3 regions of the Zobellella sp. An-6 genome follow, and region 3 is predicted to be linked to each of the others. Evidence: predicted binding sites of a transcription regulator. Region 3 holds the regulator's gene; each other region holds the start of a gene.
The links. Region 3 encodes LexA, which represses DNA repair genes until DNA is damaged. Its sites were predicted from a motif close to ANCTGTNTNNNNANACAGNT; they were not measured.
Positions count from the first base shown of each region.

Region 1: the regulator LexA is predicted to act here: its motif matches at 1,812-1,831, upstream of ACT7DK_RS11050 (DUF4250 domain-containing protein).
Region 2: the regulator LexA is predicted to act here: its motif matches at 3,099-3,118, upstream of ACT7DK_RS09975 (YebG family protein).

Region 1 is NZ_CP199259.1:2,359,323-2,369,491, reverse strand. Features, by position in the region: gene adk (adenylate kinase) at 1-280, shown strand, start outside; gene hemH (ferrochelatase) at 347-1,315, shown strand; gene ACT7DK_RS11055 (hypothetical protein) at 1,338-1,712, opposite strand; gene ACT7DK_RS11050 (DUF4250 domain-containing protein) at 1,950-2,144, shown strand; gene ACT7DK_RS11045 (thiopurine S-methyltransferase) at 2,201-2,857, shown strand; gene ACT7DK_RS11040 (YjiH family protein) at 3,480-4,847, shown strand; gene ACT7DK_RS11035 (DUF924 family protein) at 4,910-5,446, shown strand; gene ACT7DK_RS11030 (YccT family protein) at 5,499-6,131, opposite strand; gene ACT7DK_RS11025 (sulfite exporter TauE/SafE family protein) at 6,239-7,006, opposite strand; gene dinG (ATP-dependent DNA helicase DinG) at 7,003-9,063, opposite strand; gene ACT7DK_RS11015 (porin) at 9,319-10,169, shown strand, end outside.
Region 2 is NZ_CP199259.1:2,132,999-2,143,167, reverse strand. Features, by position in the region: gene holB (DNA polymerase III subunit delta') at 1-388, shown strand, start outside; gene ACT7DK_RS09990 (TatD family hydrolase) at 351-1,163, shown strand; gene ACT7DK_RS09985 (NfeD family protein) at 1,366-1,779, shown strand; gene ACT7DK_RS09980 (SPFH domain-containing protein) at 1,806-2,750, shown strand; gene ACT7DK_RS09975 (YebG family protein) at 3,131-3,400, shown strand; gene ACT7DK_RS09970 (ABC transporter ATP-binding protein) at 3,405-5,192, opposite strand; gene ACT7DK_RS09965 (GAF domain-containing protein) at 5,268-5,726, shown strand; gene proQ (RNA chaperone ProQ) at 5,814-6,359, shown strand; gene prc (carboxy terminal-processing peptidase) at 6,370-8,376, shown strand; gene pepN (aminopeptidase N) at 8,456-10,169, shown strand, end outside.
Region 3 is NZ_CP199259.1:299,625-309,793, reverse strand. Features, by position in the region: gene ACT7DK_RS01405 (SURF1 family protein) at 1-46, opposite strand, end outside; gene ACT7DK_RS01400 (DUF2909 family protein) at 73-279, shown strand; gene ACT7DK_RS01395 (cytochrome c oxidase subunit 3) at 298-1,167, opposite strand; gene ACT7DK_RS01390 (cytochrome c oxidase assembly protein) at 1,181-1,708, opposite strand; gene ctaD (cytochrome c oxidase subunit I) at 1,695-3,320, opposite strand; gene coxB (cytochrome c oxidase subunit II) at 3,330-4,451, opposite strand; gene lexA (transcriptional repressor LexA) at 5,049-5,666, opposite strand; gene ubiA (4-hydroxybenzoate octaprenyltransferase) at 5,793-6,665, opposite strand; gene ACT7DK_RS01365 (chorismate--pyruvate lyase family protein) at 6,662-7,201, opposite strand; gene ACT7DK_RS01360 (flagellar basal body-associated FliL family protein) at 7,336-7,737, shown strand; gene glpG (rhomboid family intramembrane serine protease GlpG) at 7,731-8,564, opposite strand; gene glpE (thiosulfate sulfurtransferase GlpE) at 8,561-8,881, opposite strand; gene ACT7DK_RS01345 (ABC transporter ATP-binding protein) at 8,937-9,641, opposite strand; gene livG (high-affinity branched-chain amino acid ABC transporter ATP-binding protein LivG) at 9,644-10,169, opposite strand, start outside.

The sequences.
Region 1 (10,169 bases), 2.1 Mb from region 3:
TCGCCGGGTGCATCCGGGCTCGGGCCGGGTTTACCACCTGGTGTACAACCCGCCCAAGGTGGAGGGCAAGGACGATGTCACCGGCGAAGAGCTGGTGATCCGTGCCGACGACGAGGAAAGCACGGTACGCAAGCGCCTGGCGGTGTACCATGAGCAAACCGCACCGCTGATCGACTACTACAAGCAAGAGGCCGAAGCCGGTCATACCCGCCACTACAAGGTGGATGGTACCCAGTCGGTCGAGCAAGTCAGCCGCGAACTGACCGATATTCTGTCTTAATTCTACCGTTCTTCGGCCGGGTGCCCCTTGGCTCCCGGCCTTTTCTATTCAGGATATGGTAACAAGGTGAAAACAGGCGTCTTACTGGTTAACCTGGGTACCCCCACCGCCCCCACCGCCAAGGCGGTAAAAATTTTTCTCAGCCAGTTTCTGCACGACCACAGGGTGGTTGATCTTCCCAGGGCCTTGTGGTGCCCGCTGCTGCACGGCATCATTCTGCCCTTCCGCTCGCCCAAGGTTGCCAGGCTTTATCAGTCGATCTGGTGGGAAGAAGGCTCACCCTTGATGGTGATCAGCCGGCACCAGCAGAAGGCACTGGGCGAGGCGCTGAAGGAAGCGGGCATCGACATGCCGGTCGCCCTGGGCATGAGCTATGGCGAACCCTCCATGGCGACGGCCTGGCAGGAGCTGAAATCGGCCGGCGTGGACAGGGTGATTCTGTTGCCGCTTTACCCCCAGTACTCGGTCAGCACCACGGCATCGGTGTTCGACAGCTGGGCGGGACTGATGAAAAAAGAACGCCTGGTGCCGGCCTTTCGCTTTATCCACGACTACCATGATCACGGCGGTTATATCCAGGCGCTGGCCGAATCGGTCCGCCGGCATTGGGAACAGCACGGCCGGGGTGAGTTGCTGTTGCTTTCCTACCACGGCATCCCCAAGCGCTACGAAGATGAAGGCGACCCCTATGGCCGGCAATGCCACCGAACCTCCGAACTGTTGGCCGCCGAACTGGGGCTGGAGCGTCACCAGTGGCGCACCACTTTTCAGTCTCGCTTCGGGCGTGAAGAATGGCTGCAGCCCTATACCGACGACACCATGAAGGCCCTGCCGGGGGAGGGCGTTAAACGGCTGGACGTGATCTGCCCGGCCTTTTCCGCCGACTGCCTCGAAACCCTGGAAGAGATCGCAGAGCAGAACAAGGGGCTCTTCATGGCCGCTGGTGGCGAAGCCTATCATTATATCCCCGCCCTGAATGATCAGCCCGGCCATATCCGCATGATGATGGATCTGGTCTGCCGCGAGCTGGCGTAACCTTTTCTTTTCCGGCCCTGCCTCAGTGCAGGGCCGGCATCTCGTTAGTTGGCGCAATCAGGAATACCCTGTTGCGGTGCCGTTGTGCCGCCTGCTCGAGTGACTGACGTTGCCCGGCCACCGGCCGGCATTGCCAGCACACCACCGCCGCTATGCCTTTGTGAGCGATGGCCCGGTGCACCAGGCCGAGGGGCTGCAGCACTCCCTTGCCCATGTCGACGACCAGGGCCGGGTCCACGCCGGTGGTGGCCAGGGCGCGAGGCGACAGGGGCGCAGGCGTGTTGAGCATCAGTATCCATCCGCGGCGGCTCCGGCTGATGGCGGCCAACTCGGCCAGCAACTGGCCCTGGCGGCCGTTGCTCCAGTCTTCTATCCACTCGACCAATGTGGTGGCCATGGCGGTGGGTTCTGCTGGGCGCTGCCACTGCCGGGACAAGGCGGGAACAGCCTGAACGCGCGATAACAAGATGGTGGCCATATGCACTCCCTGTTGTTTTACTGTTTATATATACAGTATCGATCATCGAGGGGACAGGTCAAGAAAAATACTGTTTAAATTTACAGTATTGTGGGCTGGTGGCCCACGGGGCCCAATCTATACTGACTACAAAAGAACGGCAGCCAGGAGAGGGACATGAACAAGGCACAACTGGAACAGATGGACGATCATATGCTGCTCAGCATCCTCAACGAAAAGCTGCGCCTGGAGTGTGAAAGCCTGGAAGCCCTGCTGGCGCTGTATGAGCTGGACAGCGGCCATGTAAACGCACGCATGGCCCGGATTGGCTACCACTACGACACTGGCAGCAACCAGTTCAAGGCGGCTTGAAATGACCGGATGAGTCCTGAGATAGTAGTCCTCCTTATTGTATTACGGGAGATGAAATGGACGCCCAATTCTGGCATCAACGCTGGCAGTCATCGCGCATCGGCTTTCACCAGCAGCAGGTTAACGAACTGCTCAGCCGTTTCTGGCGGCAGCTGGGGGTGCCCGAGCACACCGAGGTGTTGGTGCCCCTGTGCGGCAAGAGCCGCGACATGCACTGGCTGGCGGAGCAGGGCCACCATGTCGCCGGCTTCGAGCTGTCTCCGCTGGCTATCCGCGATTTTTTCAGTGAGGCGGGCGTATTGCCACAGCAACAGAAGCTGGTTCATTATCTTTGCTGGCAAGCCGGCGGTTTCAGCCTGTATGAAGGCGATTTCTTCCAGGCGGAATCCCTGGGCAGGCGTTTCGATGCCGCCTACGACAGGGCTGCCCTGGTCGCCTTGCCCGAGCCGGTCAGGCCGCTCTATGCCCGTTTGCTGGCGCGGCTGCTCAATCCGGGGGCGGCCATGCTGCTGGTGACCCTGGATTACGCCCCGGTGCAGCACGAGTCTCCTCCCTTTGCGGTGAACGAGCAGGAAGTCAGGCGGCTGTTCGGGGCCGATTTCGAGGTGACCCTGCTTGGCCGCATCGCAGAGGGAAACAGCAACCCCCGGGTGGCCAGCGGCGAACGGCAGTTTTTCGATGAACTCTGCTTTGTGTTGCGGCGAAAGTCGTAACTCCGAAAGCATGACTCCCGCTTGAGGGCGCCGGCCGGCAGCCGGGCGCCCCGCCTTCATCACATCTGTAGCCGCATAGCCGGTTCTGGATGCCGACCCCGCCGGCATATGGAGCCGGGCGCCATCCCCGGGGTCTATTCACTCATGGCACCGTATCCGGCCCGATAGCCTGTTGCCGAAAAAACAACGATGAACATCGCGGCGATGTGGTGAAATGCCCTGTCTCCGGCGCTGTCAGGCGTCACCGAAATATGCCGGCGGCCCGGTGTACACCGGCTGCCCTGGCGCTTCATGCCCACGCTGTACCATCAGGCTTGTTTCCGTTTTGTGCGCCGGATCTGTTTGCATGCGCGTACAAAATCCTTATACTCCCCCCTGAAATTAACAATGCAGAACAAATATCTAACAAGATCCATATTTTTGGGTTTATGTTTCGATTAAATGTTTTGATTAAATATATTTGGCTATAAAATAAGTATTCAGCAAGCCATCTCTTTATTGGCAACTTATGCGCTTAAAAGTTGTTTTTATTCTGGGTTGGTTGGCTGGGCTGCATAAAAGTGCGGTTTTTTACCTTTTTTAGCCGAGTTGGGTGCTGTTGCCCGATAAGGAAGGAGTAACCATGGAAAAGACGTTGACGGTGCAGGGCGAGGCAAGCAAGCGAAACCTGCTGATGTTCCTGCTGCCCTCGCTCGCGGGCATACTGCTGTTTATGACTCCGGTCAGCTATAACGGCGATCTCACCATCATGATAGCGGTACTGGCCAAGAGCCTGCAGGCGCTGTTGTCCGACCGGCTGACGGCCATCGTCACCGTGCTCATCACCCTCTCGGCGCTGCTGTCGTTGCTGACCACCCTGCTCAAGCCGGCCTTCGTGACCCGCAGCCTGTTCCTGAATACCCTGTTCAACGTGCGGCCGGTATGGCTGGCGAGCCGGCTGCTGGGCGCGGCCTTCGTGCTGATGGTCTTTACCCAGTCCGGCCCCGAGCTGCTGTACAGCGGGGACACCGGCGGCCTGGTGCTGAACGACCTGCTGCCAGTGCTGTTCGCGGTGTTCATCTTTGCCGGCCTGCTGCTGCCGCTGCTGCTGGACTTCGGCCTGCTGGAGTTCGTGGGCACCCTGCTGACCGGCCTGATGCGCCCGGTGTTCCGCCTGCCCGGCCGGTCGGCGGTGGACTGCATGGCCTCCTGGCTGGGCGACGGCAGTGTCGGTATCCTGCTGACCAGCAAGCAGTACGAAGGCCACCACTATACCCAGCGTGAAGCGGCGGTGATCGGCACCACCTTCTCGGCGGTGTCCATTACCTTCAGCCTGGTGGTGCTGGCCCAGGTCAAGCTGGAGCACATGTTCGTGCAGTTTTACCTGGCGGTATGCCTGGCCGGCATAGTGGCGGCCATAGTGGTGCCGCGGCTGCCGCCGCTCAGCTGGAAGAAAGACACCTTCATCAATGGCGAGACCCGCCCGGCCGACGATGAAAGCACACCCGCCGGTTATTCCCGCCTGAGCCACGGTTATGCGTTGGCCCTGGCCCGGGCCGGCAAGGTAGAGGGCATGGGGCAGGTGGCCCGCACCGGGGTGCACAATGCCCTGGACATGCTGTTCGGCGTGTTGCCGGTAGTGATGGCCTTCGGTACCCTGGCATTGGTGGTGGCGGAAACCACGCCGTTGTTCACCTGGCTGGGCCTGCCCTTCGTGCCGCTGCTGGAGCTGCTGCAGATCCCGGAAGCCGCCGCCGCTTCCGAGACCATAGTGGTGGGCTTTGCCGACATGTTTATTCCGGCCATTCTCGCCACCTCCATCGAGAGCGACATGACCCGCTTCGTGATCGCCGCCCTGTCGGTCACCCAGCTTATCTACATGTCCGAAGTGGGCGCCCTGCTGCTGGGCAGCAAGATCCCGGTCAATATCGTCGAGCTGTTCGTGATCTTCCTGCTGCGGACCCTGGTCACCCTGCCGGTGATCGCCCTGATCGCCCACCTGGTGTTCTGAGCCCGCCACTTCCCGAAGCATCCCCTATACTGTGGCCACTAGCCATGGTAGAGGGGATGTTCATGTATCAGTCTGTACTGCAATTCTGGTTTGAAGAACTGGACCCGGACCAGTGGTGGGTGAAGAGCCCCGAGCTGGATATGGATATCCGCCGCCGCTTCGGCCGGCTGCACGCCCAGGCCTGCCTGGGCGAACTGTTCGAATGGCGCACCCGGACCCGGGGAAGGCTGGCGGAGATCATCGTGCTCGATCAGTTTTCCCGCAACATTTACCGGGGCAGGCCGCAAGCCTTTGCCGCCGATGGCATGGCCCTGGTGCTGGCCCAGGAGGCGATAAGCAACGGTGCCGAGAAGGGGTTGAGTCCGCAGGAGCGGTTGTTTCTCTACATGCCCTTTATGCACAGCGAGTCGCTCAAGGTGCACGACGTGGCCCTGGCGCTGTTCGAGCAGAACGGCCTGACGGACAACCTGGAGTTCGAGGTGCGCCACCGGGACATCATCGCCCGTTTCGGGCGCTATCCCCATCGCAACGCCCTGCTGGGGCGGGCGTCTACCGAGGAAGAAAAGCGGTTCCTGGAACAGCCCGGCTCGAGTTTCTGACCAAATGAAAAAAGGCACCCGCGGGTGCCTTTTCTGCGCAATGACCTGCCGGTTATTGCTGCTGGATCAGCCAGATCTGGAAGGCGCGGCGGGTGTCCTTGTCGGCGGCGTTCCACCAGTGTTTCAGCATGTCCAGGGCATCGGCATCGACGGCGGCCTCGCCGAATTTTGCCTGGGCGGCGGCCACGGCGGCCTCGGTGCGACCGTTGAAGGCCTTGCCCTGCTCCTGCAGATAGCTCTGGATACCGCGGCCGGTATCCAGGCCGGCCGGGGTGGGGATGGTGAAGATATCCGCCTCCATCACCCGGCCGCTGGCCTTGTCGACCACCCGCAGTTGGGTCTCCTGTTCGCGCAGGAACTGGCGTGTAAGCTGGTAGTTGATGGGGGGGCTGTAATCAAGACTCAACTGAGCATCAGCCGGAACCTCAAGGGTGATAATAACGGGATCGCCGTTCAGCAGGCGTACTTCCGAGCGGTTTGAAAAGTCCTTGGTATAGGCCACGGCAAACTGGTGCTTGCCCTCACCGATCTCCACCTTATGGATGGACTTGGTGATGCTGTTGGCGGTTTTTTCGCCATCCACCAGGTAGATCTGGTAGGGCTGCTGGGCTTCGAAGGTCGCCGCGCTGGCGCCAAAGGACAGGCCGGCAACAACCAGGGCGGCGAGGGTTGAACGCATTTTCATCTGGGGCTCCTGAGCCATTATGATTCCCGTAACGGGCTGCTAAGTAATTGAACCAAATACCCACTAAAGCGCAGGATTGTGGCAATTAATGGCCCGGAGCGCAACGGTCAAAACCAGGCCTGCCAGGCGAGCTTGGCGGAGATGGCCAGCACCATCAGCACGAAGATGGGGCGGATAAAGCCGCCGCCGAAACGAATGGCGGAGCGGGCGCCGATAAAGGAGCCGGCCATGATGCCGAGGCTTAAGGCGAGGCCCAGCAGCCAGTCCACCTGACCCAGGGCGACGAAGGTCAGCAGGGAAACGAAGTTGCTGATAAAGTTCATCGGCTTGGCCAGCCCCGAGGCGAGCAGGATATTCAGCCGGTACAGGGCCATGCCCGACACGATCAGGAAGGCGCCGGTGCCGGGACCGAAGGCGCCGTCGTAGGCGCCGAGCAGCAGTCCCTGGCCCCACTGGCGGCGATACAGCCGGGGCCCGGCCTTGGGCAGTTGTGTCCCCTGGGGCTCGCGCTTGCGGTTGAGCACGGTGTACACCGCCACCATCAGGATCAGCAGCGGCAGGGCCTTTTCCAGCCAGACGGCGCTGATCTGGTTGATAAGCAGGGTGCCGGCCAGGGCGCCCAGGGCGGCGGCCAGGCAGGCCCGCCACCAGAAGGCCGGGGTAAAGAGCCGCTGGCGATAAAAGGTCGTGGCGGAGGTCAGCGAGCTGATGCTGGCGGCGACCTTGTTGGTCCCCAGCGCCAGGTGGGGCGGCAGGCCGGCGCTGAGCAGGGCGGGAATGGTGATAAGGCCGCCGCCGCCCGCCACCGCATCGAGGAAGCCGGCAACCAGGCCGGTGGCGGCCAGCAGCAGAAAAACGGAGATATCCAGGGTCATGGCAATTCCCGGGTGAAAGGGGGCAGGGCAGCCAGCAGGGCGGCCCCGTAACGGCGGCTCACCAGGCGCTTGTCGAGCAGGATGATGCGGCCATGGTCGGCCTCGGTACGCAGCAGCCGGCCGCACGCCTGGATCAGCTTGCGGGAGGCCTCGGGCATGGCCTGCTGCATAAAGGGATTGCCGCCACACAGCGTGATCCACTCGGCCATGGCCTGCTCCACCGGCGAGGTAGGCACGGCAAAGGGCAGCTTGGTGATGATAAGGTTGGTCAGGTAATGGCCGGGCAGATCCAGCCCCTCGGCAAAGCTGCCGGTGCCGAAGAGGATGCTGGGGCTGTTGCCGTCGCACCGTTGCTTGTGCAGCTGCAACAGGGCCTGGCGGCTGGCTTCCCCCTGCACCAGCAGCGAATGGCCCTTGGCCCGCAGCGCCTCGGCCGCGGCCTGCATCTGCCGGTAGGAGGAGAACAGCACCAGGCTGGCGCCCTGGCCCTCGAGCCAGAGGGGGATCTGCTCGGCCAGCAGGCGATCGAAACCGGCGTCGGTGGGATCGCACGCCAGGGGCGGGATGATCAGGCGGGCACTGCGGTAATCGAAGGGAGAGTGCAGGCGCAGGTAATGGCTGCCGTCGTCCGCCTTCAGCCCCACGGCACGGCGGAAGTAGCCGAAGTCGTTCAGGGCGGTGAGGGTGGCCGACACCATGATCACCGCCGCCGCCCGTGACCAGCACCACTGCTCCAGCAGGTGGCCCACCGCCAGTGGCGTGGCGCACAGCGTCAGCTCCTGCCGGCTCTGCTCCAGCCAGCGCGCCGGCGGCGTTTTCTTGGGGCCGCTGGGGCTGAGCATCAGCTCGCACAGGCTGGCTGTCTGTTCGGCGCGCAGCCGTTGCTGGCTCAAGGCGGCCAGGGCGGCTTCGATCACCGCGGCCTTGGCCGGCTGTCGTTTCAGTTGCTCCGCCAGCTGTCCCTGCACCCGGTCCAGGGCGCGGCCGAACACCTTGTTGTCTTCTCTCAGCACACGCAGTGCCTCATCCAGAAAGCCGGGCAGCTCACCGGCGGCAAAGCGCAGGCAACCCTGCTCGTCGGGAACCAGCTCCTGCCGTTGCAGGGCACCGTTAAACTGCTGGCCGAGCGTGGTCAGGGCCGGTATCAGTTGCTGGATGGCCTGCTGCAATTGTCCCAGTTGGTGCTGGCCTTCCGTCCCCAACAGTTCGTGCAGGCCGGCAAACTGCTTGTTGAACTGCTCCAGGGCGCGTCGGCCCGGGCCCAGGGCCAGCCGGGCCGAGCCCTGCTCCCGGGCGACCGGGGCGATATGGTGGGCTTCATCCAGCACGTAAACACATTGCTCGGGCTCGGGCAGGATCACGCCGCCGCCCATGGCGAGATCCGCCAGCAGCAGGGCATGGTTGACCACTATCACGTCGGCCTTGTCGAGTTCCGCCCGGGCCAGGTGAAAAGGACACCGCTGGTGGCCCCATTGCGGCTGGCAGCTGTGCGGCTCCGCCTGCAGCTGTTGCCAGAGCGCATCGTCGATCGGGTAGGGCCAGCTGTCCCTGTCTCCCGGCCAGCCGTTGTCGCACCAGGCCTGCCAGAGTTCGGCCAGCTGCCGTTGCTGGGGGGCGGTGAGGGCATGGGTGGCTTCGAACAGGCTGAACTGGCCGTCGCCCCGGGCCAGGGCCTCCAGCCGGCGCACACAGCAGTAGCGGCCTCGCCCCTTGGCCAGCACGAAGCGGAATCCGGGCTGACAATGAGGCTGAAACAGGGGCAGATCCTTGTCGACCAGCTGCTCCTGCAACGCCAGGGTGGCGGTGGAGACGATCAATTTCTTTTGCTGCAGCCGGGCCCAGGGGATGGCGGCCTGCAGGTAGGCGAGGGATTTGCCGATGCCGGTGCCGGCTTCTGCCACCAGGATACGCCTGGTGTTATCGTAGTGGCCGAGCAGCACCTTGCCGATTTCCGCGATCAGGTAGTTTTGCTCGCGGCGGGGGCTAAAGCCTTGAATAGACTGACTTAAACGGCGGTAATTGGCGCGCACCAGGGTGCGGTAATCGGCGCTCGGCATCGGCTGCTTCCGGTATAAAATCCGGGGCCAAGTATACCCGCCAGCACTTTTTATGCTAGTTGCCACCACGATTCCGGGAAAAGTGGCCGAGGTCACATTTACATCTTCAATGAGTATTAATGTCACAAAAAGTTCCCGGGATTTTGTTGCAAGCTCAAAAAACCGGTGATAGGCTGCCAGCCATAGTAACGTACGCGTTGCTAACACAGGGAATAACAAGGACTTAGTGTTTAATTACAGTAGGCATTCAAAACTATGAAAAAGACTATTCTTGCACTGACTATCCCTGCGCTGTTCGCGACCTCTGCTGCCAGCGCCGTAACCGTTTACTCCGACGAAGGCGCCCAGGTTGATATCTACGGCCGCGTCCAGTACGAAGCCGGCCAGATGCGCTTCCAGAAAGATGCTGGTGGTGACTCTATCAGTAAAGCAGAAAACTTCGGTGGTGACGGTGAAGCCCGTCTGGGCGTGAACGTTAAATACGGCCTGAACAACGACGTCGACCTGATCGGTAAGCTGGAGTGGCAGGTTACCGCCGAAGGTTCCGACGCTACCGGTTCCGACGATATCAGCGCCCGTTACGCTTGGGCCGGTTTCCGCTTTATGGACACCACCGACCTGACCTTCGGTCGCAGCCAGGATCCCTATGCACTGGTTGTCTACCACCACGATATCTTCAACATCTTCGGCGCTAATGCCACTTACGGCTCACTGGGCCTGGTTGACGACAAGACTGACGACCAGGTACGCGTTTCCTACGCCGCCAACGGCCTGGACCTGCGTGCCGCCTATGCTTTTGCTGACGATCAGAAAAGCGATCTGACCGAAGAAGAAAAAGAAAACCAGTGGTCCGTAGCCGCCGGTTACACCCTGCCGATGGGCCTGGGCTTCGGTGCAGGTTATGAGCAGCAGAATTTCGGCAACGGTGGCGTTCCTGCTGACGGTGACGGTGAATTCAACGCTTGGATCCTGGGCGTAAACTACACCCTGGACGGTTTCTATGTTGCCGCTGCCTATACCCAACAGGAAGCTGAAGACAACGTCGAGAAGATTGAAACCAAGGGTTACGAACTGACCGCCACTTACAATGTGGATGCCTGGACTCT
Region 2 (10,169 bases), 1.8 Mb from region 3:
ACAACAGGTGCTCGAGCAGTTCGCCGCCCTGGCGCAGCAGCCGGGGCCGGCGCTGTCGGGCTTGCAGTCATCCCTGCTGGAGCAGCCGGAGCAGTTGCACTGGCTGCACCTGCTGTTGCAGGATGCCCTGCAGCTGGCCCTGGGACTGCAGGCGCCGCTGCGTCTGGCCGACGTCGAGCCGCTGAGCCGGCGTCTGGGACGACTCGGTCCGGTGCGACTCGAGTCCACCCTGGCCGGTCTGGTCGAACTGCGACGGATCCTGCAACCCGCCAGCGGTCGTCCGCTCAACGCCGGCCTGCAGCTCGGCCTGTGGCTGGCTCTCTGGGCCCGACCGGCCACCGGCCCCCATCATGACACTATTCATTCAGGAGACGGTTTTGCTGGTTGATTCACACTGCCATCTGGACAAACTCGACTACGGCAACAAGCATGCGAACATGGCCGAGGTCATCGACAAGGCCGCCCGACGCGGCGTTGATCACATGCTGTGCATCGGTGTGGGCCTGTCCTCCTTTCCCGCCATGCTCGACGCCATCGCCCCCTTTCCCCAGGTGTTCGCCTCCTGCGGCGTACACCCCCTGCACCAGCAGGACGAACAGAACGATCCGGCCCTGTTGCGCCGGCTGGCCGCCCATCCATCGGTGGTGGCCATCGGCGAGACCGGTCTCGACTACTTCTATGCCCCCGAGACCGCCGCGCTCCAGCGCCGGGCCTTCGAGCAGCACGTCGACGTGGCGGTGGCGCTGGACAAACCGTTGGTGATCCACACCCGCAGTGCCCAGGACGACACCCTGGCGGTACTGCGCGGCGGTGGGGCCGAACGGGTCGGCGGTGTACTGCACTGCTTTACCGAGTCGCTGGAAATGGCCGAAGCGGCCATGGAGCTCGGTTTCTACATTTCCATTTCGGGTATCGTCACCTTCCGCAGTGCCGATACCCTGCGCGAAGTGGTGAAGGCACTGCCCCTGGAGCGGCTGCTGGTGGAGACCGACTCCCCCTGGCTGGCTCCGGTGCCGTTCAGGGGGGAGGAGAATGAGCCTGCCTATACCCGTACCGTGGCGGAATACATCGCCAAGCTGAAAGGCGTTTCCCTGGAGCGGGTGGCGCAACAGACCACCGCCAACTTCTTCGAGCTGTTCAAGCTGGCCAGGGCGGCCGTTTAAAACCGCGAAGCTGAAGGGGAGCAAGGAGCTTTCCCTGCTCCCCTTTACACCGGCGGTGCGTCAAGGGAGCCAGGGGGCGGTTGCCGGCAAAGCGGCCTTCTCCGTCACGCTTCACGTGGCGTTAGTCCAAAGCCATTTCCATCCCCCTCGGCCTCCACTATAGTAGCGATGTCTCGTTTGTGTCTTTCATTGGAGGTCGTCTTTGCTTGCCTGGCATCTCTGGCTGATGGCCGCCTTGCTACTGCTGCTAGCAGAATTACTGGGTACCGGTTTCTTCGCCTTCGCCATGGGGCTGGCGGCTCTGGTGGCCATGGTCGCCGCGCTGCTGGGCGCCGGCAGCGCGGTTCAGTGGTTCAGCTTCGCCCTGGCCGCCGCCGTGCTGGCCCCGCTGCTGAAGCGCCTGTTCCGCCGGCTGTCTCCCTCCCGGCGAACCAGCGCCCTGGCCGGCGAGGGCCGTAGGCAGCAGGGAGAGCTGGTGCAGTTGGCTTCGGGGGAGTTTCGTCTAAAACTGGAAGGCGACCTCTTCCTGGTGCGGAGTGATTCCGGCGCCGAGCTGGTGGCCGGGCAACGGGTTGTGGTGCGTCGTTTTGACGGCATTACCGCCGTGATTGATTAACAGAAGAGGAAGAGTCCATGGATGTCATGTTATTGATAACAATTATATTTTCCTTATTGATCCTGGTGCTGTTGATCAAGGGGCTGATGATAGTGCAACAATCCGAAGCAGTGGTGATAGAGCGGCTCGGCAGCTACCAAAAGACCCTGGCTCCCGGTATCAACTGGATCATTCCCTTCGTAGACAAGCCGCGTTCCATCAAGGTGCGCCGCTACCAGGCCATAGCAGGAGAAAATGTCGCCGTGGTGCAGGAAGAGACCCGCATCGACCGGCGTGAAACCGTGCTCGATTTTCCGGCCCAGTCGGTGATCACCGCCGACAACGTCAGTGTCACCGTCAACGGCGCCCTCTACTTCCAGGTGATCGATCCGGAGCGGGCGGTGTACCAGACCGAGAACCTGATCCAGGCCATCGAGATCCTGGCCAAAACCTCCTTGCGCTCCGAGGTAGGGAGAATGGAGCTGGACAAATTGTTCGAGTCCCGCCAGGAGATCAACGACAAGCTGCAACTCGTGATGGACGAAGCGGGCAACAAATGGGGCGTCAAGGTGACCCGGGTCGAGATCCAGGACATCAATATCCCGGTGGAGGTGGAAGATGCCATGCGCAAACAGATGGCCGCCGAGCGGGAACGCCGCGCCCTGGTGCTGCAGGCCAGCGGGGAGCGGGAAGCCGCCATCGCTCGGGCCGAAGGCGAAAAGCGCTCCAATATCCTGGTAGCAGAAGGGGAGCGGGAAGCCGCCATCCTGATGGCCGACGGCCAACGCCAGGCCATCGACAAGGTACTGTCCGCCGGTAACGAGAAGCTGGATCCGCAGCTGGTGGTGGGTTACCTGCTGGGACTGGAATACCTGAAAACACTGCCGGAGATCGGCAAGCAGGGCGATCGGGTGTTTCTGCCCTACGAGGCCAGCAGTGTGCTCGGTGCCGTAGGCAGCATCGAGGCCTTGCTGAAGGGCACAGCGAAATAGCGGCGGGACATCGGGAAGCCATCGGCTTCCCTTATTTTTTACACGCACAAACTCAACATAATATTGCCAGGGGCGCAGCGTCGGTGTCCTGCTCCGGTGGGTGAACTCGGGCAAAAAAAGCCAGGTACAAAATCCGTGTACCTGGCTTAGGGGAATGGCTCATATGCTGAGCCGTGCGCTAGTGAGAAGGCACCAAAAGGTGCGCTTCAACCTAAACTATTGGTCAGAATCCCGGAGGCTGCCAGCAGAAGGGGGAAAAAGTTCACTAAGGCCCGATAATCTATCGTTTTCCGCCGATGGCGATGGGCGCGTCCGAGCGAGGGGCTTGCAACCGGAGCGATATCGAATTACTGTATTTATATACAGATAAGGAGTTGATTATGGCCGTGACCATACAGTATTTGGTAGTGAGAAACGGAATCGAGAAAATGACGTTCACCAACAAGAAAGAAGCGGACGCTTATGATCGCCTGCTCGACCTGGCCGAGCACCTGGACGCGCTGCTGGCCTCGGCGCCGGTAGCCCTGGGCGAGGATGACCGCGAGGCGCTGGCCCTCTATCTGGCCCAGCACCAAGAGCAGCTTGCCGGACCCAAGAAAAAAACCGCCAGGAAGACGGACAAGGCCGCCGATATCAAAGTCGTCGCCTGAGCCCTCAATAGTAAAGGGTACGGTAGAGTCCGGGCTGCTCCAGCAGTTCGTGATGGGTGCCGGACTGGCTGATCTTGCCGTCTTCAAATACCAGCACCCTGTCCGCCTGGCGTACCGAGCTCAGTCGGTGCGCCACTATCAGGGTGGTTCTGCCACTCAGAAAATTCGCCAGCGCCTGATGCAGTTTCTGCTCGGTTTCCGTATCCAGCGCCGAGGTCGCCTCGTCCAGGATGACGATGGCGGGGTTTTTCAGCACCATGCGGGCAATGGCCAGGCGCTGTTGCTGGCCGCCCGACAGCCGTACCCCGCGCCGGCCGAGCTCCGTGTCCAGACCCTGCGCCATGGCGGCCACTACCTCATCCAGCTGGGCAACCCTGAGCGCCTGCCAAAGGTCGATATCGGCGTGCTTATCCCCCAGGCTGAGGTTGGCCCTGACCGTATCGTTGAACAGTACCGGTTGCTGCAGCACCGTGGCCACGTGTTCACGGATGGTGGCGAAGCCGATGTCCTTGCAGTTGACGCCACCGAAACGGATTTCGCCGGCATCGGCGGGGTAAAGACCCAAGAGCAACTGGATAAAGGTGGACTTGCCGCCGCCACTGGCTCCCACCAGGGCCACCTTTTCCCCGGCCCGGATCTGCAGGCTCACATCATCCAGCACCTTGCGCTCACCGTTGTAGGAAAAACTCAGTCCCCGGACCTCTATCGGCAGGGTGGTCACACCCGCAAAGGGGTTGAGGCTGCCCGCAGGATCCGGTTCGCCCCCCAGGGACAGCAGACGGTTGATACGCTTCAGGGCCGCGCTGGCGGCGTAGAAGGAATACTGCATGTTGAGCAGATCCTGCACCGGTCCCATCATGAACCAGAGGTAGCTGAACACCGCGAAAATCTGGCCCACGGTCAGGTCGGTGTAAAGCACCATGATCATGCCCACCGCCCGGAACAGCTCAACCCCGGAGAGGAACAGCAGGAAACTGGCCCGGCCGGCGGCCTCGCTCTTCCAGGCGTAGTCGATGGCGGTGTCGCGCACCGCACGTGCCCGGTCGATCACCCGCAGCAGGTAGTGCCGCTCCCGGTTGGCGGCGCGGATCTCGTGGATGCCGTCCAGGGTTTCCACCAAGGCCTGCTGGAACAGTTCGAAGGCACTGTTTTCGTTACGCTTCAGGTGTTTGACCTTGGCACCCAGGCGGCTGGAGAAATACACCACCACCGGATTGAGCAGCAGGATGAAGAGCCCGAGCTGCCAGTTGATCAACAGCAGCACCACCGCCGTGCCGACCACGCTCAGCAGGCTGATCAGCAGCCTGCTCAGGGTTTCTCCAAGAAATTTGTCGAGGGTTTCTACGTCCGTGACATAGTGGGAGCTGACGCTGCCGGCACCGATGGATTCGAAAGCGCGCAGGGGGGTTTTCATCAGCTGCCGCGCCAGGCGCTGGCGGATCTGAAAGGTCAGGTGCTTGGCCACCCGGGCGAACTGCCGCCCCTGGATGATATTGAAAGCCAGCGACAGGGTGCGCAGCGACAGGGTGGCCACCAGTATCGCCAGTATGTAGCCGACGCCGCCTTGCCAGGCGACAGGCAATATCCGGTCCAGCCAGCTCAGCAGGGTACCCGGGCTGTCGAGCAGCACCTCGTCGACCAGCAGCGGCATCAGCAGCGGCACCGGCACCGCCAGCAGGGTGCCGACCAGGGCGAAGAGGTGGGCATAGAGCAACAGGGTACGATGGCGTTGCATCATGCGGATAATGTCCGGCCACTGCAAAACCGGGGAGCTGAGACTTTTTTTATCCATCAATCACCATCATCGGGTTTTCATTTGGAGAAAGGGCAGGTAAGTTAGGCGAAAATAAACGGCGCTTTCTCTTTTATGTCTGAAAAATCTGCATTTTATCAAAGCCTCACCGCTCAGGCACTGGCTCTGTGCGAAGGCGAACCCAACCGCATCGCCAAGCTCGCCAACCTGACCGCCCTGCTCAACCTGGCTCTGGACGAGATCAACTGGGTCGGGTTTTACCTGCGCGAACAGGATACCCTGGTGCTGGGGCCCTTTCAGGGCAAGCCGGCCTGTGTCCGTATTCCGGTCGGCAAGGGGGTATGCGGTACCGCCGTGGCCAGCGGTCAGATCCAGCGCGTAGCCAATGTACATGAATTTGCCGGCCATATCGCCTGTGACGGCGCCAGCAATTCAGAGATCGTGCTGCCCCTGGGGCAAGGCGAGGCCATCTGGGGGGTACTGGATATCGACAGCCCCCGCTTGGGCCGTTTTGATGAAGACGACGAAATCGGCCTGCGGCAACTGGTGACCACGGTCTTGCCGCAGCTGTAACGGCGGGGTCGCTTTTGTCCGCGTGCCCTTTATAATGAGCATGTTTCAACGGGCGGTACGCCCTCAGGTCTTAACCCAAGGTATTTCATGGAAAACTCGGAAAAGCTAAAAAACAGTAAAGAAGTCATCGCCTACCTGGCGGAACGCTTCCCCCAGTGCTTCGTCGCGGCCGGCGAGGCCAAACCGCTGAAGATCGGTATTTTTCAGGACCTGGCGGAACGCCTGGCGGAAGACCCCAAGGTATCCAAGACGCTGCTGCGTACCGCTTTGCGCCAGTACACATCCAGCTGGCGTTACCTGCATGGCCTCAAGGCCGGCATGAGTCGGATCGATCTGGACGGAAACCCTTGCGGTGAACTGACTCAAGAGCACATCGACCACGCCAAAGGTGCCCTCAAGGAAAGCAAGGAAAAGGTGTTCGGCGCCCGCAAGGACAAGCCGGCTGCCCGGAAGCCGCGTCCAAAGGCCCGTAAGATCGATCCCGCGAACTTGTCCGTGGAACAGAGTGTCAAAGTATTGCTGGGCAAGTCTCCGGTTCCCGCTACCATTAAGGAAGTGACCCGGGACGATGTCCAGGTGGAGCTCAAGACCGGGATGTCGGTACGCGTCAAGTTTGAACATCTTATCCTCTAAGGAGTAGGGTTTGACCAGTCACGGAATTCGTTTGTCCCTGGTGGCCGCCGGTATTCTGGCTGCGGGCATGGCTTGGGCCGTGCCGCCGGCCATCGATGCCTCGGCCATCCCCGTTTTGGCACCGGAAGGTCAACATGCGGCCGCCAGCAAGCGGATTACCGCCCTGTTCACCCGCTCTCATTACCAGCAGTTCCAGCTGGATGACGCCTTCTCGGAAGAAATCTTCAACCGTTACGTCGAAAGCCTGGATTTCGGCAAGAACATCTTCACCCGGGACGACATCGCCCGCTTCGGCCGTCACCGGCACAGCTTCGACGATCTGCTGAAGGCCGGTCGGCTCGAAACTGCCTTCGAGATGTACAACGAGAGCCTGCAGCGGCGGTACGAGCGCCTGGTCTACGCCCTGTCACTGCTCGATACCCCCATGAGCTTCGATGGCAACGAAGAGTACCAGTTCGACCGCAGCAAGGCGGACTGGCCTCGCGACAGCAGTGAGCTCGACGAACTCTGGCGGCAGCGGGTCAAGTTCGATGCCCTGAGCCTGGCCCTGGCCGAGAAGGACTGGGACGAGATCAAAGACACCCTGACCAAACGTTACAACAATGCCATCAAGCGTCTGTCCCAGAGCGAGAGCGAGGACGCTTTCCAGAGCTTCGCCAACGCCTTTGCTCGGGCCATAGAGCCCCATACCAGCTATCTGAGCCCGCGCAATGCCGAGCGCTTCGAAACCGAGATGAATCTCTCTCTCGAAGGCATCGGCGCCGTGCTGCAGGCCGAAGACGATTACACCGTGATCCGCTCCCTGGTGCCCGGAGGGCCGGCGGCCAAATCCAATGAACTGCAACCCGAAGACCGCATCATCGGGGTGGGGCAGAGCATTGAGCAGATCGTGGACGTGATCGGCTGGCGGCTGGACGAAGTGGTGGACCTGATCAAGGGGCCCAAGGGCACCAAGGTCTGGCTGCAGATCCAGCGTGGCCAGGCCGTGGCCGCCACGCCCCGCGTGGTTGAACTCACCCGCGACACCGTGCGCCTGGAAGACAGGGCCGCCAGCGGCAAGGTCATCGAGGTGGACGGCGACAGCATCGGCGTGGTCGAAATCCCGAGTTTCTACGTCAACCTGAGCGTGGACGTGACCAAGGAGATCGACAAGCTCAAGCAGCAAGGGATCAGTGGCCTGGTGATCGACCTGCGCGCCAACGGCGGCGGCGCCCTGACCGAGGCCTCGGCGCTCACCGGCCTCTTTATCGACAGCGGTCCCGTGGTGCAGATCCGCGATGGCCTGGGCCGGATTTCGGTCAACAGCGATGAGGACAACCAGCGGGTCTATGATGGCCCCATGGCAGTGCTGGTAGACAGATACTCGGCCTCGGCCTCGGAGATCTTCGCCGCCGCCATGAAGGACTACGGCCGGGCCATCATCCTGGGTGAGAATACTTTCGGTAAGGGCACGGTGCAGCAACATCGCAGCCTGGCGCGGATCTACGATCTCTATGAAAACCCCATGGGCTTCGTGCAGTTCACCATCGCCAAGTTCTACCGTATCAACGGCGGCAGTACCCAGAATAAAGGCGTGAAGCCGGACATCCCGTTTCCGACCGCCATCGAGGCGGAGGAAACCGGCGAGAGCATGGAAAAGAATGCGCTGCCCTGGGATCAGATCTCCAGCCTCGAGTTCGGCCGCCTTCAGGACCTGACGCCCTTGCTCGGCAAGTTGCGCCAGTGGCATCAGGCTCGCATCGAGCAGGATCCGGAGTTCGCCTATATCTTCGAGGACATCAGGGAATATCAGCGGCTCAAGGACAAGGATGCCGTCTCCCTCAACCTGGCCGAGCGCAAGGCGGAGCTGGATGAGCAGGACGCCCGCTCCCTGGCCCGGCTGAACGACCGCCTGCGCCGTGCCGGCCGGGATCCGGTCGACACCCTCGATCAGGCGCCCGGCGACTTCGAGCCCGACGACAGCTACCTGGAAGAAGCGGCGCGCATCACCGCCGATCTGGCCAAGCTGCTGGGCTGACCCTTCGCCCGGTTCCGGCCCTGCCGGCTCCGGGCTTTCTTATTAAAGCCCGTCAGATGACTTTAACGAGATCTCCGCCATGACCCAAACCAAACCTCAAGTTCAATATCGCGAAGATTATCAGCCGCCCCACTACTGGATAGAGACCCTGGATCTGGATATCCAGCTGCACGACAGCGCCACCGAGGTGGTGGCCATCAGCCGCATCCGGCGCAACGGCGAACACAGTGAAGATCTGGTGCTGGACGGCGAGCAGCTCGAGCTGCTGCAGGTAGCCGTGAACGGCGTGGAGACCCGGCAGTATCAACAAACCGAGAACGCCCTGATCCTGTCCCAGTTACCCCCGGAATTCGTGCTCACCATCAAGACCCGCATCGATCCGGCGGCCAACACCGCCCTGGAAGGGCTCTACAAATCGGGCTCGGCCTTTTGTACCCAGTGCGAGGCGCAAGGCTTCAGGCGCATCACCTATTACCTCGACCGGCCGGACGTGCTGGCCCGGTTCAGCACCCGCATCACCGCCGACGCCGACCTCTATCCCTACCTGCTGTCCAATGGCAACCGGGTGGGGCAGGGCAGGCTCGACGACGGCCGTCACTGGGTGCAGTGGCAGGATCCCTTCCCCAAGCCGGCCTACCTGTTTGCCCTGGTGGCGGGGGATTTCGACGTGCTGCACGACCACTTCACCACCCACAGCGGACGTGAAGTGGCACTGGAGATCTATGTCGACAAGGGCAACCTGCACCGGGCGGGGCACGCGATGGACAGTCTCAAGGCCGCCATGGCGTGGGACGAGCAGCGCTGCCATCTGGAATACGATCTCGACATCTACATGATAGTGGCGGTGGATTTCTTCAACATGGGGGCGATGGAAAACAAGGGCCTCAACGTCTTCAACGCCAAGTTCGTGCTGGCCGACGCCAGCACCGCCACCGACAACGATTACCTGGATATCGAACGGGTGATCGGGCACGAGTACTTCCACAACTGGACCGGCAACAGGGTCACCTGCCGCGACTGGTTCCAGCTGTCGCTGAAGGAAGGCCTGACGGTGTTTCGGGATCAGGAATTCTCCTCCGATCTGGGCTCGCGTACCGTCAACCGTATCCGCAACGTACGCATCATCCGCGGCCCCCAGTTCGCCGAAGACGCCGGCCCCATGGCCCACCCGATCCGTCCGGATGCGGTGATCGAGATGAACAACTTCTATACCCTTACCGTGTACGAAAAGGGCTCGGAAGTGATCCGCATGCTGCACACCCTGCTGGGAGAACAGGCCTTCCAGCGGGGCCTGGCCCTCTACCTGCAGCGGCACGACGGCCAGGCCGCCACCTGCGATGACTTCGTGGCGGCCATGAGCGAAGCCAGCGGCCGAGATCTGAACCGGTTCAAACGCTGGTACGGCCAGTCCGGCACCCCGGTATTGACGGTGACCGACCACTACGATGCCGAGGCCGGCCACTATCACCTGACCGTGCGCCAGCATACCCCGCCGACCCTGGACCAGAAGGAGAAGCTGCCGCTGCATATCCCGCTCAGCCTGGCGCTCTATACCGAACAGGGCGAGCCCGTGCCGCTGATGAGCGGTGGCCGCTCCGTCGGCCCGGTGCTGGATGTGCTGGAATCGGAAGCACACTTCCTGTTCGAACAGCTGCCTTCCCGGCCGACCCCGGCCCTGTTGCAGGGCTTTTCCGCGCCGGTGAAACTGCACTACGACTACGGCGACGAACAGCTGGCCCTGCTCGCCAAATGCTGCCTCGACGAGTTCGTGCGCTGGGATGCGGTGCAGATGC
Region 3 (10,169 bases):
TCAGCAGGGTCAGCGCCAGCAATCCCCAACTTTTTCCTATACTCAAGAGTCGCCCTCTCCAGGAAACGATTAATGCTGCTCAAACTGTTGATTGTGCTGTTGTTGCTGATGATGATCGGCAACCTGTTGCTGGGCCTGAAAGCCATGCTCTCCAACCGGGACCCGGTGCTGATGAGCCGTTACATCGGCCGCCGGCTGCTGTTTGCCGCCATTATCCTGCTGCTGCTGATCCTGGCGATGGCCACCGGCCTGCTGGTGCCCAACCCCACCCCTGGATAGAGCACCAAACGAAACCCACTATAAAATATAGACAAAGACGAACAGGCAGAGCCAGACCACATCCACGAAGTGCCAATACCAGCTGCTGGCCTGAAAGCCGAAATGCTGGGCCGGGGTGAAATGCCCCTTGTTGACCCGCAGCCACATGATGAGCAGCATCAGGGTACCCAGGGTGACGTGGGCCCCGTGAAAACCGGTGAGCAGGAAGAAGGTGTTGCCGTAGATGCCGGAGTCCAGCCGCAGGCCCAGATCCCGGTAGGCATGCACGTATTCCCAGGCCTGCAGCGCCAGGAACAGCATCCCCAACAGCACGGTCAGTCCCAACCACTGCTTCAGCCGGGTGCGCCGCTCCCGCAGCAACGCCAGATGGGCGAGATGGGCGGTCACGGAAGAACTCAGCAGGATGACGGTGTTGACCAGCGGCAGGCCGAACCAGCCCATGGCGGTGGTTTCCATCCCGCCCGGGGTCAGCAGCAGGGGCCAGCTGGCGGTAAAGTCGGGCCACAGCACCTCATTGGTCATGGCGTTGTTGCCGGCCCCACCCAGCCAGGGCACCGCCAGCACCCGGGCGTAAAACAGAGCACCGAAGAAGGCACCGAAGAACATCACCTCCGAAAAGATGAACCAGCTCATACCCTGGCGGAAAGAGCGGTCCATCTGTTCGCTGTACAGCCCGGAATGGGACTCATCGATCACGTTGCCGAACCAACCGAACAGCATAAAGGTCATCACCAGGGTGCCGGCGGTAAACACCAGGGGGCCGGTGATGCCGGCGATACCCGCGGCCCACATGCCGGCTCCCGAGGCCAGCAGAAACAAACCGATGGCGCCGACTATCGGCCATGGGCTCTGGGCCGGCACATAATACTGTTGGGTCTTGACCTCCATGACTGCCTCCTTGCTAGCTGCGCGTGGCAACCTGCTCGCTGATGTCGTAAAGGGTATAGGACAGGGTGAATACCTCGATATTGCCGGGCAAGGCCTCATCCACATAGAAGCGCATCGGCATCACCGCCTGCTCTCGTGCCGCCAGGGGCTGCTCCTGAAAACAGAAGCACTCGGTCTTGCGCAGATAGCCCGCCGCCACTCCTGGCGAGACCGACGGAATGGCCCGCAGCACCCTGTCCTCCGCCGCATGACTGGTCACGGTGAAGTCTACCTGGTGCATCTCGCCCGGATGCACCTGCAGCCGCCGCACCGAGGATTCGAAATCGCCGTTAAGGCCCTTGGCCTTGTAGGTGACGAACTCCACCGTCACCAGCCGCTGCTCGTCCATGGCCCTGGACTCCGCCGCCGCCGTGGTGGCGGTTTTGCCGTTCAGGCCGGTAAGATCGCAGAACACGTCATACAGCGGTACCAGGGCGAAGCCGAAGCCGAACATGACGACCGCCATCAGGCCGAGTCTGAGTGCTTTTTTACCGTGATCCATTGCCTTCGATCTCCGGGGGGGTGCTGAACGTGTGGTAGGGCGCCGGCGAGGGCACCGTCCACTCCAGACCGTGAGCCCCTTCCCAGGGGCTGGCCGCCGCCTTTTCGCCGCCGCGGATGCATTTCACCAGCACCGCCACGAAGATCAGCTGGGACAGGCCGAAGGCAAAGCCGCCGATACTGACCAAGCCGTTGATGTCGGCAAACTGCAGCGAATAGTCGGGGATGCGCCGGGGCATGCCGGCCAGCCCGAGGAAGTGCATGGGGAAGAAGAGGATGTTGACCGAAATCACCGAGCACCAGAAATGCCACTTGGCCAGTCGCTCGTCGAACATGTGGCCGGTCCATTTTGGCATCCAGTAGTAGGCCGCCGCCATGATCGAGAAGATGGCGCCGGACACCAGCACGTAGTGGAAGTGGGCCACCACGAAATAGGTGTCGTGGTACTGGAAGTCGGCCGGGGTGATGGCCAGCATCAGGCCGCTGAAGCCGCCGATGGTGAACAGCACGATAAAGGCCAGGGCGAACAGCATGGGCACCTCGAAACTGATGGCGCCGCGCCACATGGTGGCCACCCAGTTGAACACCTTGACCCCGGTGGGCACCGAGATCAGCATGGTGCAGTACATGAAGAACAGCTCCGCCGCCACCGGCATGCCCACGGTAAACATATGGTGCGCCCACACCAGGAAGCTCAGCCCGGCGATGGAGGCGGTGGCATACACCATGGAGGCATAACCGAACAGCCGCTTGCGACTGAAGGTGGGCACGATGGCCGAAATGATGCCGAAACTCGGCAAGATCATGATGTACACCTCGGGGTGGCCGAAGAACCAGAAGATATGCTGGAACAGCACGGGGTCGCCGCCGCCGGCCGCCTCGAAGAAGCTGGTGCCGAAATACTTGTCGGTGAGCACCATGGTCACCGCCCCCGCCAGCACCGGCATCACCGCGATCAGCAGGAAGGCGGTGATCAGCCAGGTCCAGCAGAACAGGGGCAGTTTCATCCAGGTCATGCCTGGCGCTCTCAGGTTCCAGATGGTAACGATGACGTTGATCGCCCCCATGATCGAGCTGATGCCCATGATATGGATGGCGAACACGAACAGAGCGGTGCTGTCCGGGGCATAGGTGGTGGACAGGGGGGCGTAGAAGGTCCAGCCGAAGTTGGGGCCGCCGCCGGGCATGAACAACGAGCTCAGCATCAGCAGGAAGGCGAAGGGCAGGATCCAGAAGCTCCAGTTGTTCATGCGCGGCAGCGCCATGTCGGGAGCGCCTATCATCATCGGGATCATCCAGTTGGCCAGGCCGACAAAGGCGGGCATGACGGCACCGAACACCATGATGAGGCCGTGCATGGTGGTCATCTGGTTGAAGAAATTGGGATCCACCAGCTGCAGGCCGGGCTGGAACAGCTCGGCGCGGATGACCATGGCCATGCTGCCGCCCAGCAGGAACATGGCCAGGCTGAACAGCAGGTAGAGGCTGCCGATGTCCTTGTGGTTGGTGGTCAACAGCCAGCGCATGATGCCCCTGGCCGGGCCCTGGTGGTGATGGTCATCCGCCACGTCCAGCTGGTCGTCCGCGGTTTGTGTCCGGTCTAACTGCGTCATCCCTGCCCCCTATTGTCCCTGCCTGGCTTGATGGATGTCCTTGGGCTGCACCAGATCACCGGTGTCGTTGCCCCAGGCGTTGCGCTCGTAAGTGATCACGGCGGCCAGCTCCTTCAGCGCCAGCTGCCGGTCGAAGCTCTGCATGGCGGTGCCCTCCTTGCCGTAGAGCACGATATCGATATGGGACGCCCTGTCGTTCAGCACCATGTTGCTGCCCCTGAGCGCGGGGAAGGCGCCGGGTATACCCTCGCCATTGGCCTGGTGGCAGGCGGCGCAGCTGCGCTGATACACCTGCTCGCCCAGGGTCATCATCTCTTCCATGGTCATTTCCATCGCCAGCAATTCCTGCTCGGCGGCCCGGGCCTCGGCCTGCTCCGCCTTCACCCGGGCCAGCCAGCCGTCGAACTCGCCGGGCGGGCGGACATCCACCACTATCGGCATAAAGGCGTGATCCTTGCCGCACAGCTCGGCGCACTGGCCGCGGTAGAGACCGGGCTGGTTGATGCGGGTCCAGGCCTCGTTGATAAAGCCGGGAATGGCGTCCTTCTTGACCGCGAAGGCCGGCACCCACCAGGAATGGATGACGTCATCGGCGGTGATCAGGAAGCGCACCTTGCGATCCGTGGGCAACACCAGGGGCCGGTCCACTTCCAGCAGGTAGTTGTCGCGCTTACGCAGGCTGCCGTCGATTTCCTGGGGCAGGGTGGCGAGCAGGCTGAAGAATTCGACGTCCTCATCGAAGTAGCGGTAGTGCCATTTCCACTGGGAGGCGGTGATCTGCACCGTCAGATCCGACTGGCTGGCGTCCTCCATGGCGATCAGGGTACGGGTGGCGGGAATGGCCATGGCCACCAGGATCAGGAAGGGGATGATGGTCCAGAGGATTTCCACCTTGGTGCTTTCATGGAACTGGGCGGCCTTGGCCCCCTTGGACTTGCGGTGATGGAGCAGGGCCCAGAACATGGCCCCGAACACCACCAGGCCGATCAGCGCGCAGATGATGAGTATGGTCATGTGCAGGCCATACACCTTCTGGCTGATATCGGTGACCCCCTGGGTCATATTGAGACGGCTTTGCGCCCACACGGGCAGCGGTGCCACTAGCGACAGCAGCAGAAAAATCGGCTTCACACGCACCCCCAAAAGTCTTAGTCCTTTATTTTGGCGCACTCGAAAGAGAGTCAGTGCTTACCGAACCACCGCGTCCATCGGTCCGGCACACACTAAGTAAAGCATTGATTATGAAAAAGTAAAAAAATGAAAAAGAAGCGGGAAGCGGGAAGCGGGAAGCGGGAAGCGGGAAGCGGGAAGCGGGAAGCGGGAAGCGGGAAGCGGGAAGCGGGAAGCGGGAAGCGGGAAGCGGGAAGCGGGAAGCGGGAAGCGGGAAGCGGGAAGCGGGAAGCGCATCTTAGGCCCCCATCCCCAGGGAAGCAAGTGGCTTAAAACCTGTTTATGATTTTTGTTAGGCGGCCTGTGGCCACCCAGCGAAGAGGCAATAGGCGCCGCTGAGCTTTGGGGGACAAAGGCTGCGGCTGCACCGACCCACCGCGCCAGGGAAGGCGCGGTGGAGCCCCCATGGGGCGAGCTTGTCCGCCGTGACGAGCCATTTCGGCCTGACCGAACATCCAGTGAATGTTCGCAGCAGGTCGAAGTGATGAGTATCGGATCCCACGGCGTGTCGGCGGAGTAGTGCCCGTTGGCCTAGAACAAAAGATTGCCAACAGGTTCTTAAAAATCGCTGTTGCGGATCACGCCCACCGCCAGGCCTTCGATGATCAGCTCCTGGCTCCGCAGGTCAACCTCGATGGGCGACAGCTCCTCGTTCTCCGGCAGCAGGCTGACCCTGCTGCCCTGACGCCGGAAGCGCTTGACCGTGACCTCGTCGTCGAGCCGGGCCACCACCACCTGGCCGTTGCGCACCTCACCGGTCTTGTGCACCGCCAGCAGGTCGCCGTCCATGATGCCGATGTCCTTCATACTCATTCCCTTGACCCGTAGCAGGAAATCTGCCGGCGGATGGAACAGGGCCGGATCCAACCGGTAATGGCTCTCTATATGCTGCTGTGCCAGGATGGGCTCACCGGCGGCTACCCGCCCGATCAGCGGCAGACCCGGCTCTTCTCCCGCTTCCTCCTCTTGCGCCAGGCGGATCCCCCGGGAGGTGCCGGGCATCATCTCGATCACCCCCTTCTTGGCCAGGGCCTTCAAATGTTCCTCGGCGGCATTGGCGGACTTGAAGCCCAGGGACTGGGCGATCTCGGCACGGGTGGGCGGCATACCGGTCTGCTGGATATGCTCCTTGATGATCTCCAGCACCTGGGACTGGCGAGGGGTTAGCGCTTTCATAGGAAACCTGTTTTTTTATACAGCTAACTGTCAGTATATCCAGTAAATCCCGCAGGGCAAGCACAATAAACCACGGTGTCGCTCCTCCCGGCCGGCCTTTCCTTGTAGCCAAGGGCGGCGATAGGGTTACCACTGCGCCAAGGCCAGGCCGGCAAACACCGCCATGCCCGCATGGTTATTGTTGAGGAAAGCCTGGAAGCAGGCCGCCCGCTCCCGGTCCCGGATCAGTCGCTGCTGGTACACGAACAACGCGGCGGCGGCCAACAGCCCCCAGTAGAAAGACGCAGCCAGGGCGAACACCTGACCGGCCGCCACCAGCAGCAGCAGGGTGGCCAGTTGCAGCAGGCCGACGATCAGCTTGTCACGCCGGCCGAACAGGATGGCGGTGGACTTGACCCCAATCCTGAGATCGTCATCCCTGTCCACCATGGCGTACATGGTGTCGTAGGCTACCGTCCAACACAGGTTGGCGGCAAACAACAACCAGAGCCCGGCCGGCAGGCTGTCTGCCTGGGCGGAGAAGGCCATGGGAATGGCCCAGGAGAAGGCGATACCCAGAAACAGCTGGGGCAGATGGGTAAACCGCTTCATAAAGGGATAGAGCGCGGCCCAGAACAGGCCGGCAAAGGCCAGGCCGATGGTGAGGGCGTTGGTGGTCAGCACCAGCACAAAGGAAAGGCCCACCAGCAGGGCGAAAAAGCCCAGCGCCTGGCGTTCGGTCAGCTCGCCGGCGGGCAACGGCCGGGCCTGGGTGCGCTTGACGTGGCCGTCGATATGGCGGTCCGCATAGTCGTTAATCACGCAGCCGGCGGAGCGCATGAAAAACACCCCGGCGACGAACACCAGCAGCACCCAGGGGGAAGGCAGGCCGTCGGCAGCGATCCACAGGGCCCAGAGGGTGGGCCAGAGCAGCAGCAGGCTGCCGATGGGCTTGTCCATGCGGGCCAGCGCCATGTAGGCACGCCAGCGCGGGCGGGAAGGCGAAGTCAGGGTGGTCATGTTACAGGCTCCTGATAGGCGGGCACGGCGGGAAGGAACAGCTCGGTCACCAGCACCCGGGCTCGCCCGGTGGCCAGCACGGACCGCCGGCCCCAGAGGGTGCCAGTCGCCCCTGCCCGCGCCACCAGCCGTTCATAGTCGACGGGCGCCAGTTCGGTGAACTCGAAGGAGGAACGCTGCAGGTCCGGGGCATCGAACAACAGCTCCCCCAGGGCACGCCGTCCCAGGCCGGTCAGCTCCGGCATGGCGGCCCGGGTGGCCGGGGAATAGAGGGAACTGGCATAGACCCAAGGCCGGCCGTCGCAATACAACAAGACTTCCCGGCAATAGGCCAGTTCGGTGTCCAGCAGGGCCATCTGTTCCGGGCTCAGGGGTAACAGGACATCGCTGGCCAGCACCTCCACCCGGAAGTCACGACTGTGCCGGCGCAAACGCTCGGTCAGGGAACCGGGATCCCGCAGCCAATCGCACAGGGTGGGCCGCCGCTGCGGCAGCGCCGCCGTCCAGTGCCAGAGATGATCGACAGAGGGCGTCACGGCTGATTCCTGAAATAACGGATACACATATAAAAAGACACGACTCAGTTGCTTTAAAAATCACGTATTTACTTGACCGGCCCGGTATTTGTTTAAACAATGCGCTCCAGAAACCAAGGCTGGAGACATTGTTTATGCTACGCATCGCTGCGCTGTGCATCTTGCTGGCGGCGACGGGCCGCGCCCAGGCACAGGAAGCACCCCCGACTTCCGAAGGGCCCCTATACTACACCATGACGCCGGACATTATTACCAACTACCAGAACTCCGGCCAGACCCTGGGCTATATCCGCGTGTCCATCGAGCTGATGCTGGAGCAGGCCGACCAGATGCCGCTGGTGGAGCAGCATATGCCGCTGCTGCGGGACGCCGTCAACAACCTGCTGGCAGAAAAGAACCAGCAGGAGATCCGCTCCCTGGCCGCCCGCACCGAATTGGCCAGCGAAGGCCTGCGCCGACTGAACGACCTGCTGCTGAAGGAAACCGGCCAGGCACCCATCCGCCGCCTGCTGTTCACCAACTTCCTCTATCAGTAACGCCGGGAGCTGTTGTCTAGCCGGGCCTGCGCCAGGCCGATCAGGCCGCCGCCAAGGTGGGCCAGATTGGCCACCGGTCCCAGCACGCCGGCAAAGCCCAGCACCAGCCACACCACCATGAACACCGCCATGCCATCCGGCAGGCCGATGCCCCGCAGCGGGTTGAGCCGCCCGCTGAGCCAGACATAGGCCAACAGGGCGTAGACCACCCCGGACAGGCCGCCGAAGCGGGGGCCGCTGGCCCAGTATTGCATCAGGTTGGGCAACACCGCCGCCACCAGCAAGAGGGACAACAGTTTGCCGTGTCCCAGGCGCCGTTCCACCATGCCCCCCAGATACCACCACCAGAACAGGTTGAACACCAGGTGCATCAGGGAGAAATGCAGCAGCGCCGGGGTGAAGGCGCGCCAGAACTCCAGCCCCAGCAGTTGTTCCCAGCGGGGCGGAAAGGACAGCAAGCCGAACATCGGCAGTCCCAGCCAGCTCAGGCCGTAGACCAGCAGGCAGGCCAGCAGCACCAGCAGGTTCACCGGTCCGGTCTGGCGCAGCAGATCGCTCAGCCAACCCGCCGCCTGGCGATCATGGCTAAAGCGGACATGGGTGTCGCCCTGACGCCAGGAGGCGTCCTGGTAACGAGGATGCAGGGGCTCGGCCAGAAAGCGTTTCACCTCCTGCAGCGCCTCCTGGTAGCGGGACTCGTTGACCAGCCAGATGCTGACGTTGTTGTCGTCGTCCAGGGTCAGTTCGCATTTGAGCCCGATATCGGCCAAATAATCCACAAAGGCCTGGGCCCGGCGCGGATCATCGAGCACCAGCAGCAGCTTCATCCGGCCCCGACCACCGCCTGGGTGCGGCGCCAGGCCTCGAAGCCGCCATCCAGGCTATAGACTTCCTCGAAGCCCTGGTGGATCAGGTATTGGGCCGCGCCCTGGCTGCTGATGCCGTGGTAGCACATCACGATGACCGGAGTGTCGAAGTCCACCTCGTTGGTGAACCGCACCAGGCTGTCGTTGGTCAGGTGGAAGGCCCCTTCGGCGTGCGCCAGGGCAAAAGACTGGGGATCGCGGATATCGACCAGCCGGGCGCGACCCTCGGCCAGCAGGGTGTGCGCTTCCGCCACCGAAATATGGGCAAACTGCTCCATCACTCACTCCTCGCATGAATTTAGGGCAGTTTACCCAATAGCGGCGGCCTTGGCATCACCCGCCCAGGTAGGCCCGCTGCACCTGCTCGTTGACCAGCAGGGCGGCACCGGTGTCGGCCAGCACGATACGGCCGTTTTCCAGCACATAGCCGCGGTCCGCCAACTTCAGTGCCTGGTTGGCATTCTGCTCCACCAGGAAGATGGTCATGCCCCGCTCCTCGCGTAGACGGGCGATGATGTCGAAGATCTGAGCGATGATGATGGGAGCCAGACCCAGCGACGGCTCATCCAGCAGCAGCAGCCGCGGCTTGCTCATCAGTGCCCTGCCGATGGCCAGCATTTGCTGCTCGCCACCGGACATGGTCCCGGCCCGCTGGTGCATGCGCTCCTTGAGCCGGGGGAACATCTGGTACACCTCCGCCAGCAGGCCCTCGTGCTCGTGCTTGTCCACGAAGAAGGCACCCATGTGCAGGTTTTCCTCCACCGTCAGCCGGGAAAAGATCCGCCGCCCCTCGGGTACGATGGCGATGTCCTTGCGCATGATGGTGGCAGTGTCCAGGGCGCTCATGTCCTGCCCCTCGAACAGCACCCGCCCCTGGGTCGGCTTGGGGTCGCCACAGATGGCCATCATCAGGGTGGTCTTGCCCGCCCCGTTGGCGCCGATCAGCGTGACTATCTCCCCCTTGTCGATATGGACGGACACCTCCTCCAGCGCCTGGATCTTGCCGTAGCTGGCGCTCACATTCTCCACTTGCAGCATGGTCAGGCTTCTCCCAGGTAGGCTTTGATCACGTCGGGGTTGTTGCGCACCCGCTCCGGGGTGCCGTCGGCCAGGGGCCGGCCCTGGTTGACCACGTAGATATGGTCGGAGATGCCCATCACCAGTTTCATGTCGTGCTCGATCAACAGTATGCTGACCCCCTCGTTGTCGCGCAGATCGCAGATCAGTCGATCCAGCTCATGGGTCTCGTTCGGATTAAGCCCCGCCGCCGGCTCGTCCAGCATCAGCAGTTGCGGCCGGGCCGCCATGCAGCGGGCGATCTCCAGCCGGCGCTGCTGGCCGTAGGCCAGGTTGCCGGCGGTACGGTTGGCAAACTCGGTCAGCCTCACCTTTTCCAGCCAGTAGTGGGCCCGCTCCAGCCCTTCCCGCTCCGCCCGGCGGAAGCCGGGGGTCTTGAACAGGCCAGAGAGGAAGTTGGTATTGAGATGACGATGCTGGGCCACCAGCAGGTTTTCCAGCACCGTCATCTCCTTGAACAGGCGTACGTGCTGGAAGGTACGCACCATG